Regions from separate parts of the Paenibacillus sp. FSL H7-0714 genome, predicted to be linked through region 2. Evidence: predicted binding sites of a transcription regulator. Region 2 holds the regulator's gene; each other region holds the start of a gene.
The links. Region 2 encodes Rex, which represses fermentation and respiration genes when NADH is low (regulators of the CRP and FNR family bind a similar motif). Its sites were predicted from a motif close to TTGTGAAATATTTCACAA; they were not measured.
Positions count from the first base shown of each region.

Region 1 (4,400 bases), 280 kb from region 2:
ATAGCCATCTTCCTGATTCCTTATGGGATGCGTGGATTGGCGTGCCTTACAGCATTATCTCTTCACTCTACAAAGGAAACAATGATAGTGGGACTATTTTTCAAAAATGGATTCAAAGTCCGACCGGCTGGAAGTGTATTGGTTGTGAACGGCACTGTCTGGAGTCCACGGAACCTCCACAGGATGTAAATGCGGCGAATCATGGGCGACAATATAAGTTTCATAACGGCATTCGCCAGAGTATGGTGCTTCAAGCCTTAATTTGGTCCATGTACGAGAATACCATATTATTCAAACCCTTTTTAGGCGACGAGCCTTTTTTTGACGATGATGATTTGCATACGATATCCTCTTATTTCGTTCCAACTTATCTTAATGAGTTCCACCTTATTGAGCGGTCTAAGCCATGTAAAGAATACAAAGATCAGGATATACGAGTCTTTCAGGAATGGATTTCCGCACCTGATCTTGTCCTTAAATGGAATGGTGGCTTGACGGAAGGCAGATGGATGACCGGTGTTTATATGGATCACTCCCGTTTTGCCGGATTAGGACCTTATTTGAAGGATTCAAAGGGACAGCGGACGTATATGCAGGCTTATGTGCAATAAATTGAGTTGAAAAAGCACCTTTGTAGGCAAAGGTGCTTTTTTGCGTTTACGTTGCATGTACAACAATCTCCAATTTCGTTCAAAAATAAGATACAATTTCCGTGCGTACAATCACAAGTCAAAGTTCCTTTCAGGGTTAAGGTGAGCAAGTGGATAAGATTTATTCAGAACCTAATCCCATAACCCAAGGAGGAGCTATAATGGAAACTAAACAACTTAATGATAGTATTTCGGATTCGAAGCAAGCACAATCGGTACAGGCTGGGTTTACCCCAGATGCACTAGTGAGGGATATTGTATTACAGTTCCCTAAAGCGGCAGATTATTTCAAAGCAAAACGGATTGATTTCTGTTGCGGTGGAGCTAAACCTCTTGCTGAAGCAGCTGCTGAGCGTGGTCTGGATCACGAGATAATCATCGGCGATCTAAACAAGCTGTTCGAAGAGTATCCAGTACCCCAAGAGGAAATCGTTTGGAATACTGCACCTTCAGAAGAATTAATTGACCATATTATTAACAAACACCACCGTTATCTTCGTGAAGAGCTACCCCTCATTAGCCAAAATGTAACTAAGGTATATCGAGTGCATGGCGGAGATTCTCCCCATTTGGTGGAGTTATATAACTTGTTCAACACACTTAAGGAAGATTTACTTGAGCATACGGCTAAAGAAGAAGAAGATGAGTTTCCTAAGCTGTTGACATACGCTGCTAATCCTAGTGAAGAAGGCCTGACATCGCTTCGTGAGTCATTGTCTGAGCTGGAGAGTGAGCATGATGGTGCGGGCGATATTTTGAGGAAAATACGTAGTATAACAGATGATTTCACTCCACCGGCGCATGCTTGCACTACCTATCGATTGACATATGCCCGGCTGGAAGAGCTGGAGAGTATGACTTTTGAACACGTTCATTTGGAGAATAATATATTGTTCCCTAGGTTTCAGTGAAGATGAATAGTGTTCTAAAGAGTCCCTTAGGGGGCTTTTTTTATAGGGAATTATAGAATGTACAGAAAAGCGGATAACTCCGTTGAAAAAGGTAGCAGAAATGATCGTGAAAAATATGGGTAAGATCGATTGATGGATGGATGGATGGCAGGCGGAAGGATTGCTTAAAAGCGGACTACGAGATAGCGCCGAATGAGCAGAAAGAGGGGGATAAAGGTTAGCTTTCAAAGTTTTTTGCCAATTTTTAATATCATTGGGGAGATAATTAAAGATACTGAGAAGTAAGCTTGTTATTACTTATTTGAGAACATGGCTTGTTTAAGTTATCCTTAAAAAGACAGTATACATAACTTTACAAGCCTGAGACGCTATATGGTCATTAGGCGGGACAAGGCGGTGCCAGGATGCCCATGCGATCTTTGTGGAAATTGATGCTAGGATTAGTCATTGTATTCATAATAGTTGGATGCTCTACTAACAATGACGGCAATAGTAATGCTAATAATGGTGTGGCAGGATCAGAGGGACCGACAATATCGATAAGGGTTGGAGATAATGAACTGCTTACTAAACCATCAGATAGGTTACTTAGTGGGAGTTATAGAAATGGAATATCGATCATGGAGCTACTGAAAGGTAGTAATGTTGCCACATTTGCTGAGGATAACTCAAGCATTGTTTCGGTAAAGGATTTTTCGCTAGAGGCGGGAATGGTTTGGGAGCTTCAGATGGGCGGTCAAATCATTGGGAATGCGGATTGGAATAATACTGTAGGGTATGATTCACAGCTAGTCTTCACCGCGAAGTCGAAGGACCATCAAGCACCACTTCAAACTGTAAGGCTGACCTTGAACGGTGGAAGTGTTGAAGTAGACTTGCATCATACGTATATTATGTTATTTGAAGAGGATTTAACTGTAAGAGATCTGCTCAAAAGCTGTAGCAGCGTACAGTTGGCCGATGACAATAAAAAGGTGCTTTCCGTCGACGATTATACTCCTCTTAGTAATGAAGAATGGAAGCTGAAGGTGAACGGAAAACAACTACTCGATGATGGAATGGATATGAAGCTCAAGGCTCAAGATGAATTGGAGATTTTATTGACTTTACGCTAAAAAATCGTACATTAAGCCAGATCAACGGTTGTTCAGAATCGTTAATCTGGCTTTTTATGTGGAAAAGATATCTAACAATTATCAGTACACTAAAGTGTGAAAATATTCACAATTGAAGTGACTGCAATCACAATGACGACTTGAATTTGAACCGTATAATTCCAATATGTAGAAGAGAAATTGATCAGGTATTCATAAGCTTGAGGAGGCACCTAACCATGACAACGATAAGAGAAAAACTAGTATTAGTCGGCAACGGTATGGCAGGCATAGGTACGATTGAGCAGATATTGAAGCTGGGTGGAGCTTATGACATCACGGTTTTTGGAAGTGAACCTCACCCCAATTACAATCGGATCATGTTGTCTTATGTTCTTGAAGGAAGTAAGACCCTTAATGATATCATCCTAAACGACTGGAATTGGTATGAAGACAATAATATAACTCTACACACGGGAACAACGGTGACACGAATTGATGAAGGCTCGAAGCAAGTTGTTACGGATAGTGGGATGATAGTCCCCTACGACAAGGTAATTATTGCGACAGGCTCGAATTCGTTTATTTTACCTGTACCTGGCAGTGATAAAGAGGGCGTTGTAGGATTCCGAGACATTTCAGACTGTGATGCGATGCTGGCAGCGGCCAAACAATACAGCAAAGCGGCTGTCATCGGCGGGGGTTTGCTTGGGTTGGAAGCGGCAAAAGGTCTTGTGAACCTTGGTATGGATGTTACCGTAGTTCATTTGATGGAAGATCTGATGGAGCGTCAGCTTGATCGGAATGCCTCCTCGATGCTGCAAGCTGAGCTGGAGCGTCAAGGCGTGAAATTTGCTATGGGCAAACAAACGGTAGAATTGAGCGGGGAACAGAGAGTAAGTGGATTGCGTTTTAGTGATGGCAGTACGCTTGCTGCAGATTTTGTGGTAATGGCTGTTGGAATCAAACCGAACGTGACATTGGCAAAAGATAGCGGAATCTCCGTAAATCGTGGGATCGTGGTGGATGATTATTTGCAAACTTCCATGCAGAATATATATTCCATCGGCGAATGTGCTGAGCATCGCGGTATGTGTTACGGACTGGTGGCTCCACTATTTGAACAAGGCATGGTTCTAGCTAAACATTTATGTGGTAGCGATACCAAGCCTTATGAAGGTTCGATTGTTTCCACGAAGCTTAAAATATCTGGGGTGGATGTATTTTCTGCAGGTGAGTTTTTGGATTGTCCTGAACACACTGTGATCTCAAGCAAAGATGAATGGAAGAAAACTTATAAGAAAATTTTGCTCAAAAATAATGTGATTGTCGGTGCGGTTTTGTTCGGTGATGTAACGGAGTCCGCGAATCTGCAAAAGCTAGTAAAACAAGGCGCAGTAATGACCGATGAGATTTATACGGAGGTTATGGGAACGGGCTGCTGCGGTGGCGGAGCTAAGAAGAGCACATCCGTAGAAGCTATGGCGGACGAAGAAATTGTCTGCGGCTGTAATGGTGTAACTAAAAAAGCGATCGTAGATGCTGTTACTGAACATGGTTTTACTACTGTGGATGAGATCAAAGCATGCACTGGCGCTACTCGCTCTTGTGGTGGTTGTAAACCCGTAGTAGAACAAATCCTGCAATTTGTCTTAGGTGACAGTTTCCAGCAAGCTGCTAAGCAAGGTATTTGTGGGTGCACAACGCTTAGCCGTGATGAAATTGTTGCTGAAATTACAGCTAAA
Region 1 is NZ_JBBOPT010000001.1:5,232,172-5,236,571, reverse strand. Features, by position in the region: gene NST34_RS23450 (hypothetical protein) at 1-611, shown strand, start outside; gene ric (iron-sulfur cluster repair di-iron protein) at 812-1,561, shown strand; gene NST34_RS23440 (hypothetical protein) at 1,966-2,676, shown strand; gene nirB (nitrite reductase large subunit NirB) at 2,895-4,400, shown strand, end outside.
Region 1: the regulator Rex is predicted to act here: its motif matches at 2,771-2,788, upstream of nirB (nitrite reductase large subunit NirB).

Region 2 (4,400 bases):
GGCACTTGCCGAAGACAAGCATCTATTGATCGAAGCAGGGACAGGAACCGGTAAATCCCTTGGTTATTTATTGCCTGCCATATACCAAAGCGTACGCACTAATGAAAAAGTCATGGTCAGCACTCATACTATTAATCTGCAGGATCAATTGCGTGAGCGTGATATTCCTTTGTTAACGCAGGTAGTTCCTTTTCCATTTAAAGCTGCAATTTTTAAGGGCAGAGGGCATTATTTGTGTCTTCGTAAGTTCGAACATAAAATTAATAAAAAAGACTTTATAAGTCCGAGGGAAGATGCGCTTACTGCGGCTCAGATGATCGTTTGGCTGACACAAAGTGAATCAGGAGATGACGAAGAGCTCAATCTAAGTGGACGTGGCGGAGATTTTTGGGAGACGGTGGCAAGCGATACCGATTCTTGTCTGGGTCGCTCGTGTCCTTGGTTCCGTAAGTGTTATTATCATCGGGCTAAGCATGAAGCTGGTATTGCAGACGTGGTCATTACGAACCACTCTAAGCTTTTCGCTGATGTTAAGGCTGGGCATCAACTACTTCCCGCTTATGAACATCTTGTAATAGATGAGGCCCATCATCTGGAGGACGTGGCTGGCAAGCATTTAGGCATGCATATGAAGCATTTCACGGTGGCACATACATTATCGCGTCTTTATAAGGATAGTCGAAATGGCCAACTTCCTACACTTCGCCAAATGCTTCAGTCATCAGGCAGTGAGGAAGCTTCTGAATGGAGCGGAGTGATCGATAGAATCTATCCGGACCTGCTTACCGTAAAAGAAACCTGGGATCTGCTTAGTGATAAACTATTCAGCCTCTTGCCGGAACGTAGCGATGCAGCGGCGGGAGAAGCCGGCCAGTTAGTCATGCGGCTACTTCCTACCCGTAAACCGAAAGATTGGGATGAATTGGTTGCTTTAGAGAATACTATGAATCTGACATTAAGCGAAATTATCCGTAAAGGTGATAAAATGCTTAATGAGATGCGAGATCAAGAAGGTCAATCTTCCTCAGATAGTCTAGTTACCGATATTAGCGGCTTATTTAAGGATTTAGCTTCGATACGTGAGCAAGTACGGTTTTTTATGGGATTAAATGATGAGAATGTAGTATATTGGCTGGAGGCGAATGGAAATTATCGCAGTAAATCGCTACAGCTGTATGCCGTTCCTGTTGATGTTAGTACTCAGCTTAAGGAGCTGTTTTTCGACAAGAAGAAAAGTATCGTGCTAACTTCGGCGACACTCTCTGTGGATAAATCTTTCCAGTTTATGATTGATAATCTCGGACTTAATGAAGCTGCGGAAGAGGGGCGTCTGATGACGTCACTCCTGCCTTCTCCCTTTAAGTATCGGGAGCAGGCGCTGTTAGTTATTCCGCGGGATTTCCCTAGTGTGAAGGGGAGTGTAGGCGATGCCCGATTTGTCGATACACTCGTACAGTCACTAGCAGAAGCAGCTATTACAACACGTGGGCGGATGCTTGTCCTGTTTACTTCTTACAAGATGCTACGCCAGGTTTACGATCCTCTGAAAGAGGCTCTAGCCTCACAAGAGATCACGGTGCTAGGTCAAGGCGTGGAGGGGGGCAGCCGTAGCAAGCTGATCCGCCGTTTTCAGGACAGTGCAGCTTCTGTACTGTTAGGAACAAGCAGCTTTTGGGAGGGTGTAGATATTCCAGGTGAAGCATTAACATGCTTGGCCATCGTGAGGCTCCCATTTCAACCGCCAAACCACCCCCTAGCGGAAGCGAAGTCTGAGTTATTACAAGCCCAGAAAAAGAATCCGTTCATGAAGTTGTCTGTTCCTCAGGCGGTTATTCGCTTCAAGCAAGGATTTGGGAGGCTGGTACGGACAGCGCAAGATCGGGGTATTGTTATTGTGTATGACACAAGGGTGATCGAATCTCACTATGGGAAGTATTTCCTCTATTCGTTGCCTGGCCCGAAAATGGAGCATATGCTTACGGATCAAATGGTTCCTCGTATAGCGGAGTGGTTGGAAGACGGAGGCGTTTCTTGAAAAGAACGTCATCGATCTTATTAATCACTCTACAAGGAAGGGCGGTATAAGAATACCGCTCTTCCTTGAGACGAGGTGCAGATATTTCGATAGGATTTGAACAGAATATCACTTAAATTAGGAGGTAAATTATGAAATCGGATAAAATATCAGAAGCCGTTGTTCGCAGACTTCCTGTGTACTTGCGTTTCTTGAATGATCTCCAGAAACGTGAAATATTAACCGTTTCCTCACAAGAACTAGGACAAAAACTTGATTTAAATCCTGCTCAAATTCGTAAAGATTTAGCTTATTTTGGAGACTTTGGTAGAAAAGGTATCGGGTATGACGTAACTTATCTTATTGAAAAAATCCGTCATATTCTGAAGCTGGATCAACAATTGAATGTGGCTTTAGTAGGTGCTGGTAACCTTGGACATGCATTATCTAATTACAATGCTTATCTGAAAGATACTATGAAGATTACCGCTATATTTGACTCCTATGCACCTAAGGTAGGGCGGAAAATCAACTCTCTTACCGTTCAACCGATGGAGGAGCTTGGTCAGACGGTTCGTGAGCAAGGTATTCGAATTGGGATAATTACTGTGCCTGATTCAGAAGCGCAGAATGTAGCAGATATTCTCATTGAGTCTGGCATTGAGGCGATTTTGAATTTTGCACCAGTGATTCTAAAAACACCATCGAATATCCGTGTTCATGCTGCCGATTTTACAACGGATTTGCAAAGCCTTGCTTATTATTTGAAAGACGGAAAGGAAGAAAGCGGAAATGAAGAGCAGTAAAACGATTATTAAGGGCGGGCGTTTTCTTATTCCGGGAACGGATGAGCCGGTTCTGAGCGGATATATGACTATTGAAGATGATTTGATCACTTACATAGGAAAAGAAGAACCTTTAATGGAAGATGATGTGCAAGTTGTTGATGGCAGTCGTCTGCTGTTTATGCCAGGTCTGGTAAACACACATGGCCATGCCGCAATGTCATTGCTTCGTGGTTATGGAGATGATTTAGCACTTCAGGTGTGGCTTCAAGAGAAGATGTGGCCGATGGAAGCGAAATTCACTGGAGAAGATGTATACTGGGGAACCTCCTTGTCGGTACTGGAAATGCTAAAAGGTGGTACTACAACCTTCTTGGATATGTATGATCATATGGATCGAGTAGCAGAGGTAGTCGAATTATCAGGCATCCGTTCCGTACTGATGAGAGGCGTAATCGGATTATGCCCAGAGGAAGTACAAAATCACAAGCTTGCGGAAGCGATTTCTTTTGCACGAAATTGGCATGGTAAGGCTGATGGTAGAATTACGACGATGATCTCGCCACACGCCCCATATACTTGCCCACCGGACTTCTTTGTTAAGTTTGTACAAGCGGCACATGATTTGGATTTACCGATGCATACCCATATGTCCGAGACCAAACGCGAAGTGGAGCAGAATGTGGTGGATTACGGACTTCGGCCTGTAGCGCATTTAGAGAAGCTTGGAATGTTCACACGTCCGTCTATTGTTGCACATGGCGTTCATTTGAATGATGAAGAGATCGAGATACTGGCTCGTCATGATGTAGGCGTGTCTCATAACCCAGGAAGTAATCTGAAACTGGCTAGTGGAGTGGCTCGGGTTACGGATCTTCTAAAGGCTGGTGTGAAGGTGTCACTGGGTACAGATGGTGCGGCAAGCAATAATAACCTGGATATGTTTGAAGAGATGCGTCTTGCAGCCCTCATCCATAAAGGTGTAAGTGGTGATCCGACGGCTGTCCCAGCTCCGGAAGCGCTGCGTATAGCTACAGAGTATGGCGCAAAGTCTATCTTTTTAAATGATGTGGGTAGACTCGCTGTTGGCATGAAAGCGGACTTTATCGCGATTGATATAGACCAGCCGCATTTGCTACCACACACAGATCTGTTGTCTCATGCTGTATACTCTGCCAGCGCCAAGGACGTTGAGCATGTATGGGTGAATGGTAAACAGGTTGTAAAACATGGAGAATGTGTAACGCTAGATGAGGAAGCAATCCGTCGTAAGGCGCAAGAATCATTTGATGGACTGCTTAAACGATAGTCTAAGATCATAACGAATAACTGAAAGGCTGTGACTTTCTGCGATTGCAAAGTTACAGCCTTTTGTGTTTCTGATAATTAGATCATTGAATTGGATATGAAACTTTGGATAAACACACAGGTGTGTTATATAATCAAAAAAGATATATTACTAGAAAGGGAGCTGTACCTTGAAGAAAAGGAAAAAATGGATCCTCCTGGGGTCAGTTCTGATTCTGCTCCTTCTGTTCGGACTTATCCAGTTCTATGCTTATATTATGAAAGATCAATGGAACGAGCGAGATATCGCTAAG
Region 2 is NZ_JBBOPT010000001.1:4,951,691-4,956,090, reverse strand. Features, by position in the region: gene dinG (ATP-dependent DNA helicase DinG) at 1-2,035, shown strand, start outside; gene NST34_RS22120 (redox-sensing transcriptional repressor Rex) at 2,167-2,820, shown strand; gene NST34_RS22115 (amidohydrolase) at 2,807-4,108, shown strand; gene NST34_RS22110 (cell wall elongation regulator TseB-like domain-containing protein) at 4,278-4,400, shown strand, end outside.

Region 3 (4,400 bases), 2.3 Mb from region 2:
ATGCATTGTTAATCGTTTCTATCTCTGCATCATAATCCTCTTGACTCATAGCCCCTAAAGCTTTAAGTCCTCCGAAGATTTCTGGGGCTTTCAGATAAGCATTCTTATCCCCGAGTACCACTATTACCGCTGAGGCGGAGTGGATTTTATATTGACCGTAAGCCGCTTTACGAATCTCATCTTTTAAATTCTCATCAGAAACCACTTTATAATTGGCATGTTGAAGATTATATGCAGATGGAGCCAATCTGGCGTAAGAGAACATTTCCTCTAGTTCATTCTGAGGGATCTTCACCCCTTCAACAAAATTCATAGCAGACCTGCGGGATTCAATCAAATCTGTAAAAGCGCTCATGAGTTATTCCTCCATATGTTATGTATTTGCTTGTTAATTATAAATAAGTGATATTTATAAATGAACTAACTATTAGTTACTAACTCAAAATAGCACAGTTAATTATATTCGTCAATGATTAAATTCACTTCATTTACATTCAGCTCTCTAAGTACTTTGGAATGTCGAAGAATAATTACTATGTTGTAAAATATTGGGATGTAAATTAGGATATTAGGATACGAAAAATTTAAATTGCTTTTATTAATGAAAGGGTGGGAATGTTGAACGATACTAGAGAGCAGTTGATAATTGACTTGCAAAGAATTGAAGAGAACGATTACGAGCTTAAAAGTGGGGAGCAATTAAGGGATTATGTGAAATTGATGCTTGAGTACATAGGAGATCCACAGCCGAAGCTACGAGATGACTTGATCTATTCCACCTTCTACAAATGGATTAACGAGAAACAATGGTTTAGTGATGCGGAGCTTCGTGAACTACTTTTGATTCTCCTTGATGAGCAGCATTTGTTCTATTACATTGGCAGCAAAGAAGATCAGGCTGTGTTCACAAGAACGTTTTCGGTACTGATCGTTGCGCTGATTCTTCAGCGGCATAGGGAACAGGCTTTTTTAGCTAGCGCAGAGTTTACAAATGTGAAGGAAGCGCTGATTAGATATTATGAGGAAGAACTGGATTTACGAGGATTTATGCCAGAAGAAGGCTGGGCACATGCTGCAGCCCATGGCGCAGATGCCTTGGATGAACTGGTACTCTGCTCGGAGAGTGATGCTGCAATAAGAGAAGAGGTTTTGGCAGTCATCCAAAGGATGCTTTACAACGATCAGCACATATTTAGCGACGAAGAAGATGAACGGATCGCTACGATTGTAGCTACAATGATAGATCATCATTTACTTCCACAACAATCTATTGTCGACTGGATTCGCAACTTGGAGCAATGTGGGGGGTGGCCGAGAAGCCGTGGCCAGTACGTTGCTCGTGTGAACACCAAAAATTTCGTTCGTTCTCTGTATTTTAGATTGCTACCATTAAAGAACAATCCGGCAATGGTCGAGGTTTTATTGAAAGCGGAGATGAATTTGAATGAATTTACACAATAAGCATTTAATCATCTATGCATGTATAAAAAATATCGAAAATTATGACTAATTTATTTTAATGTAATAAAAATCACAAAACTTTAGAAAAAATCAAAAACTTTGTGACATTTATAACTTGATAAGTGCTATAATAGAAATATGGCGTTATAAGTTTTTATTTTTTTATTACTATTAAGCAGCAAAGCTTATTTGCAGAGGAGATTCGGATATGTCAGAAACAATCACTCAAACACAACCTGAGCAAGAATCACCAAAATTAGCTGTCACTCAAGAACAAATGAATGTTCTAGAGCAGCTATTGAAGCCTGAAGTTCAGGAGTCGTTAACTGTCTTAGTGGAACAGTTGCCAAAATTAACAGAGCTTGTCGGCGTGCTCACAAAGTCATATGACTTTGTTCAAACTGTTGCTGCGGATGAAGTCTTGAAAAGTGATACGGTAAGTGCAATTAAAGAACTTGCTGAACCAGTGGTGCATTCGGCGAAGAATATGGCAGCTACAGTGATCGAAGCGCAAGATCGTGCGAATGAAAATAGCGATGTGATCGGTGTATTTGGTCTTATGAAGATGATGAAAGATCCACAAGCACAGAAGCTTTTCCGTTTCGTAAATGCTTATCTTCAAGTTGCCGGCGAACGCAGTCAACAGAAATAATATTTTTTATATCTCATTCGTAAGGACGGAGGAAACATCATGTCTAAACATATTGTCATTCTAGGAGCAGGTTATGGTGGTCTACTAAGCGCCTTAACTGTACGCAAGTACCTGAAGAAGGACGAAGCTAAAATTACAGTCGTTAATCAATATCCTACACATCAAATTATTACAGAATTGCATCGTCTTGCAGCGGGTAGTGTTGCAGAAGGTGCTGTTGCTATGCCACTAGCTAAGCTTTTTGCAGGTAAAGATATCGACCTGAAAATTGCAAAGGTGAATTCTTTTTCTGTTGAAAACAAACAAATTACACTATCTGATGGTGTGACATTGTCCTACGATGCTTTAGTTGTGGGTCTTGGAAGCACTACGGCTTATTTTGGCATTCCAGGTCTTGAGCAATACAGTATGGTTTTGAAATCGGCAGCAGATGCTAACAGAATTCACCGTCATATTGATGAGCGTATCCGTGAATATGCGAAGTCTAAAAATCCAGCGGATGCAAGCATCCTAATCGGTGGCGGTGGCTTAACAGGTGTTGAACTTGTTGGTGAAATCGCTGATGTGTTGCCAACACTCACTAAGAAATATGGCGTGGATCCTAAAGAAATTAAACTGATGCTGGTTGAAGCAGGTCCTAAGATTCTACCAGTATTGCCAGATGCATTGATCGAACGCGCAGTGGCAAGCTTAGAAAAACGTGGTGTTCAATTCTTGACAGGACTACCTGTTACGAATGTAGCGGATAATGTCATTGACTTGAAAGATGGTCAAAAAATTATTGCTAACACCTTCGTATGGACTGGCGGCGTACAAGGAAATCCACTGATTGGTGAGTCCGGTCTTGAAGTGAACCGTGGTCGTGCAACGGTAAATGAATTCTTGCAATCCACATCACACAAAGACGTATTCGTTGCTGGTGACAGCGCCGTTGTCTTTGCCGAAGATGGTCGTCCATATCCACCAACTGCACAAATCGCTTGGCAAATGGGCGAATTGATCGGGTACAATCTTTATGCATACTTGAAGGATAAATCATTTGAATCCTTTAGTCCGATCAACTCAGGTACGCTTGCGAGCTTAGGTCGTAAAGACGGTGTAGCCATCGTTGGTGCTAGCTCAACTCCGCTAAAAGGATTACCTGCAACCTTGATGAAGGAAGCAAGTAATATTCGTTACTTGTCCCACATTAAAGGATTGTTTAGCTTAGCTTATTAATTGTATTATTGGAAAACCTGCTCTAATTTGAGCAGGTTTTTTTGTTGATCTCTAGTGGTTTCTACCATGAATTGTTAATGATTGTCCTAGTACGTAGTATTCATTTTTGATATACTATATTGGCTAATATTAACAGGGGAAAATAGGGGAGGATTACGTGATGTTATTCCGACAAAACGATGTCATTCTGTTTCAAGGCGACAGTATAACGGATTGGGGTCGTAATTATGATGATGCTTCATCGCTTGGTGTAGGTTATGCATTGATGGTCGCCGCTCGTCTGGGGCATTTATATCCTGAGAAGAATCTTACGTTCTATAATCGTGGAATTAGCGGCAACCGTGCAGTAGATTTGCAGGAACGCTGGGAGAAGGATTGCCTGAATCTGAAGCCGACTTGGGTGTCCATATATATTGGGATAAATGACACTTGGCGCCGCTTTGATTCTGGTCAGGAAACAACGCCTGAACAATTTGAAGCTGCGTATCGTGACCTGATCGAACGCACGCAGCATTCGCTGGCTGCTAATTTAGTCTTAATCGAGCCATTTGTGTTGCCTGTCCCAGAAGATCGTAGAACTTGGCGCCAGGATTTGGACCCTAAAATTCACATTGTTCGTGAATTGGCACGTGAATATGGTGCATTACTTGTTCCGTTGGATGGCCTGTTTGCTGCGGCATCCGTGAAAGCAGAGCCTGCTTATTGGGCTCCGGATGGAGTACATCCATCACCTGCGGGCCATGCACTTATTGCAGAGGCTTGGCTTAAGACGGTTAGCGCAATTCAAGCTTAATCGTCTGATCATATCACTACATATTTACTTGATTCTATAAGACTAGAACCACTCATTGAAGGAGCAGGTTGTAGTCTTTTTTTTAAATATAAGAATTTATATGCTCCATGCTATAAATTATCCTTATATTTCTCGCTTAAACACTTCGGAAAGTCGATTTCTTTATATTTATGGACGCTGTTATAATTAGGTTATGTTTCTTTTCTTGGAGGTGGTTCGCATTAGGAAATTACTATGGGTTGTACCCTTGTTCTTGGTTGCTCTTTTAAGCGGGTG
Region 3 is NZ_JBBOPT010000001.1:2,670,433-2,674,832, forward strand. Features, by position in the region: gene NST34_RS11580 (nitroreductase family protein) at 1-355, opposite strand, end outside; gene NST34_RS11585 (DUF2785 domain-containing protein) at 619-1,461, shown strand; gene NST34_RS11590 (DUF1641 domain-containing protein) at 1,670-2,113, shown strand; gene NST34_RS11595 (NAD(P)/FAD-dependent oxidoreductase) at 2,153-3,331, shown strand; gene NST34_RS11600 (SGNH/GDSL hydrolase family protein) at 3,492-4,124, shown strand.
Region 3: the regulator Rex is predicted to act here: its motif matches at 1,520-1,537, upstream of NST34_RS11590 (DUF1641 domain-containing protein).

Region 4 (4,400 bases), 4.2 Mb from region 2:
GACAAAGTCATATGTTATCGAAGCAACGACAAATGCATCTGGTATGAAAGCGTTAGTCGACCGCTTCGAACAAGTGAAGCAATTTACCAATTCTGCAACGGTGCGTTCTTTGAACAACTATTTGGAAATGATGAAGCGCTATGAAGGGAAAGATGCAGCGCAAGTCACCAAGTATCTCCAAGGCTTTAACGCAAAGCTGGATGAATTCAAGAAGGCAGGTACGATAAAAGATGAGGCGTACAATACGCTGAAAGAAAATGTCTATTACCTGATAGGCAATTTGGCGCAGAATAAAACGGTAGAAGCTTCATCGACCGAAGGCAATAATGCGAATTATGCACCGGCTAAAGCCGTCGATGGATTCCCTGCTTCAAGATGGGCGAGTGAATACGTGGACAATACTTGGTTCCTGGTCGATCTCGATGAAGTGAAGGAAATGGATACGGTTCGAATAGATTGGGAATATGCTCGTGCCGATAAATACAAAATTCTTGTGTCGAACGATAAGCAGAACTGGATCAATGTCATGCCTAATGACGGAATTATTACCGCGCATGATGGCAAAGAAACGATTCAGTTCAACCCGGTCAAGGCAAGATACATGAAGTTACAAGGCATAAAAAGAGCAACCGATTACGGATATTCCATCTACGAGTTTGGTGTCTATAACCTCTCGGGCGCTGTAGACGTGAAGGGCATTGAGGGCATACAAGTAAAGGTTGACGAGGAAGCGAAAAAAGTAACGATTGATGGATTGCTGATGAATGGCGTCCTTACAAATGTGAAGTTGAAGGTGCTTGATCCGAAAGGCAAGGTTCAACTCGAAGATGAGACGAAGAGTACAGTCGCGGGAAGCTTCCAATTCACATTCAAACTTACGGGTAATTTAAAAGGAACCAATGAGGCGTATCTATCAACTGGCTATATGAGCGAGCCTGTAAAAGTGACCTTTGAATACTCAAAAGAAAACCCGGGTAAAGGTCACGATAAGTAATGGAGAAATAATCCATCCAAGCAGAAATACGACCCGCGCTGAAACTTCCTGTACCGGTTATCGAATTATCTGTCCGAGTAAGACTAATAACTGAAGTAAAAACGTTTGAGGTGTAACATAACAAGCCGATTAGGTGCCAGACCACGGGGTCTATACCTAATCGGCTTGTTTCTATGTACAGTATCAAGATATTATTCAGGTTTTAGTGGGATTGTATTATGTATTGTATAATAGAACGATTGCCTCAACAGGTATTTATAACATAAAACATAGGAGGATACATGTCCTGGAGCAAATTGAAGCAACAACTGGAGAGTTTTCTCTGTCCTGCGTTATACGGCAGGGTTGAATATCGCGCAAGCAGTTACCGTTATTTACCTGATAAATCAGGGAATTGTTATATTTCGGTAGATAAAAAGAACGTACTTAATATGAATGATAGAACTAGCTCAATTAGATGGTATCAGACGGAGCAGGAGATTAAGAATGATTCAGATCTTCAAATTCCTATCAACCATGAAGACATTGAAGCGGTTAGAAAAGATAGTAAGGGGATCATCCCGGAGGATCGTTTAATAGTCATTGCAAGAAGCAGAAAAATATCAGAGGTTGCAAAGGAGCTTTTGTCAGCACAGACGTCATTAAGTAAATCGAATTTTATTGTTATAGCTACTAAGTATTTATCTATTTCCATTGAGGAGAGCTTAGAAAGCGACGATATCTTATTGAATATTCTAGCTTTAGTGGACAGACGAGTTGGGAAAAAGCGAATTTTAAACATGAGCGAGAAGATGAAGTTAAAGCATCCAAGTGTGCAATATTTTTATGAACTAAGGCGTAGTTCATTATGAAAATAAATAACTTCATGGAATATTCAAGAAACACTCCCTACAAGAATCCCTAATTCTACGCGACTTCTTCCCGCCATAACAATAGCCATGATAATGAGAGGGATGTTCGCATAATGTGCATATTGAATCGGAGAGTGTCGTTCTACTGGTAAGGAAGGATACAGTGTTATGAAATCCTTATATTTATTGGACTTTACCGACAAGTATGAGAAAAAATCGTTGTTAAAGAGATGGCATCATTGCCGTCTCTTTTTTGTTTCTTTAGTCACTTTTTTAGCATTGCTCTGACTCTGGTTCCTGCTACGGCATCCTACGATCACAAGCATGAAAGAATGCACCAAAATTAACGTTGATGCTTATGTTTAATCCCTCTCTGCTCTGCTAGGTGACGGGAATCATAGACGTACTTACGTCAGGTTGCTACGATGTTCCATGGAAATTAAGTGAAAGTGATCACAAGAAATTACAGAAGGAGTTATTTATCGTGAAAAGAATCGTAACACTGAGCACCCGTAAACTGATGGATACCGCAAAACACGGCGGATGCGGCGCATGCCAGACCTCATGCCAGTCCGCTTGTAAAACTTCCTGCGGCGTTGCAAACCAGAAGTGTGAAAATGCAATGAACAGATAAGATTCGAAATTTTACCGCCCATTGCTCTGTTGATGGGCGGCTATTTTTAAGAAATGGACGCTTCCTCTATAGGATGGCAAAGCCATTTCTACTTGTGTGCAAAAGGAGCTTGATTAGTAAGTATGATTCATCAATATAAACTAAACGGATACAATATCGTGCTCGACACTTACAGTGGCTCGGTGCATGTTGTTGATGACCTAGCATATGAAATTATAGAACTTTATGAGAAAACTCCTGTCGACAAAATCGTGACCATGATGATGGATAAATATAAGCATGATTCCAGTATTTCTGAGAGCGACATTCGAGAAACCATCGTGGATATCGAGGAGCTTATAAAAGATGGTCAGCTTTTTACAAAAGATGAGTATGAGAACCTCTCGTTTGATTTAAAAAAGCGAAAAACTTATGTCAAAGCGCTCTGCCTCAATGTTGCGCATACCTGTAATCTGTCATGCGACTATTGCTTCGCCAGCCAGGGGAAATACAACGGAGATAGAGCAATCATGAGCTATGAGGTTGGACAAAAAGCTATCGATTACCTGCTTGAAAATTCGGGTCATCATCGAAACCTGGACATCGACTTTTTCGGCGGAGAACCGCTTTTAGCTTGGAAAGTGGTTAAACAGATCGTAGCTTATGCAAGAAGTAAAGAACAAGAATACAAAAAGAAGTTCCGCTTCACTTTCACGACGAACGGGATGCTGCTGAACGATGAGGTCACCGAGTTTTTAAATCAGGAAATGTACAATGTCGTATTGAGTCTGGATGGAAGAAAAGAGGTTCATGACCGGCTGCGCCAAACGGTTAACGGAAAAGGCAGCTACGATCATATTGTTCCGAAGTTCAAGGAATTCGTTCGTAAGCGCGGGGACCAAGAGTACTATGTTCGAGGAACTTACACTCGTAACAATGTCGATTTCACCAACGATATATTTCATATCGCAGACCTTGGTTTTGACAAAATCTCTATGGAACCGGTCATCTGTGATCCAAAGGAGCCCTATGCACTTACCGAGGAGGACCTGCCGGAGATATACAACCAGTACGAAATTCTCGCCAAGGAAATGATCGGTCGCGGTGAACAAGGCAAGGGGTTTACCTTTTATCACTACATGCTTGACCTCTCAGAAGGGCCTTGCATCCAGAAGAGAATCACTGGCTGTGGGTCAGGAACCGAATATCTTGCCGTCACCCCTTGGGGAGAGCTTTTTCCTTGCCACCAGTTCGTAGGGGATGAAGAGTATAGCATGGGGAACCTCTGGGATGGCATCACAAAGCCTGAGCTGCAATGTCAATTCAAAGAGAGCAACTGCTACTCGAAGCCGGAATGCAAGGACTGCTGGGCTAAACTCTACTGCAGCGGTGGTTGTCCTGCCAATGCACTGCACGCGACGGGTTCTCTGGTCGGAACCTATGACTTCAGCTGTGACGTCTTCCGCAAAAGAGTCGAATGTTCCATGATGGTAAAGGTGGATGAATCCATTAGAGCGATGGAAGAGCAACCTAACTAATTAAAATAATGGATCAATAAACCATAACCGAGAAATAGACACTTTTAAATGAAGTGCTCTTTCTCGGTTTTTTGTTTTAACTAGAACTATGATCATAGATTGTCTTCTTCATCGGCAATCAGGATGTGGAATTCAAAACGTGACAGCCTAATCTGTTTAGTGGACAGAGAGGGCTTTTTTAATGTGCGAATCCATGATTTTCTCTTTGATCACAAATATATATGACTAAAGTCACAATAAATTTGTGATTTATCGTATTTTTTTGTCGAAAAATAAACTATTTTCTAAGAAATGTCGATATAATAGGATAGAAATCTGCTTTTCTGTATTAACTGCAATTACGGAAGCGTTAACAATTATATGAATAGTCATTCGACAAGGAGGAAAGCAATGTTAAAAAAGTT
Region 4 is NZ_JBBOPT010000001.1:791,992-796,391, forward strand. Features, by position in the region: gene NST34_RS03540 (DUF4855 domain-containing protein) at 1-994, shown strand, start outside; gene NST34_RS03545 (SF0329 family protein) at 1,276-1,845, shown strand; gene scfA (six-cysteine ranthipeptide SCIFF) at 2,330-2,479, shown strand; gene scfB (thioether cross-link-forming SCIFF peptide maturase) at 2,602-3,996, shown strand; gene NST34_RS03560 (S-layer homology domain-containing protein) at 4,387-4,400, shown strand, end outside.
Region 4: the regulator Rex is predicted to act here: its motif matches at 2,287-2,304, upstream of scfA (six-cysteine ranthipeptide SCIFF).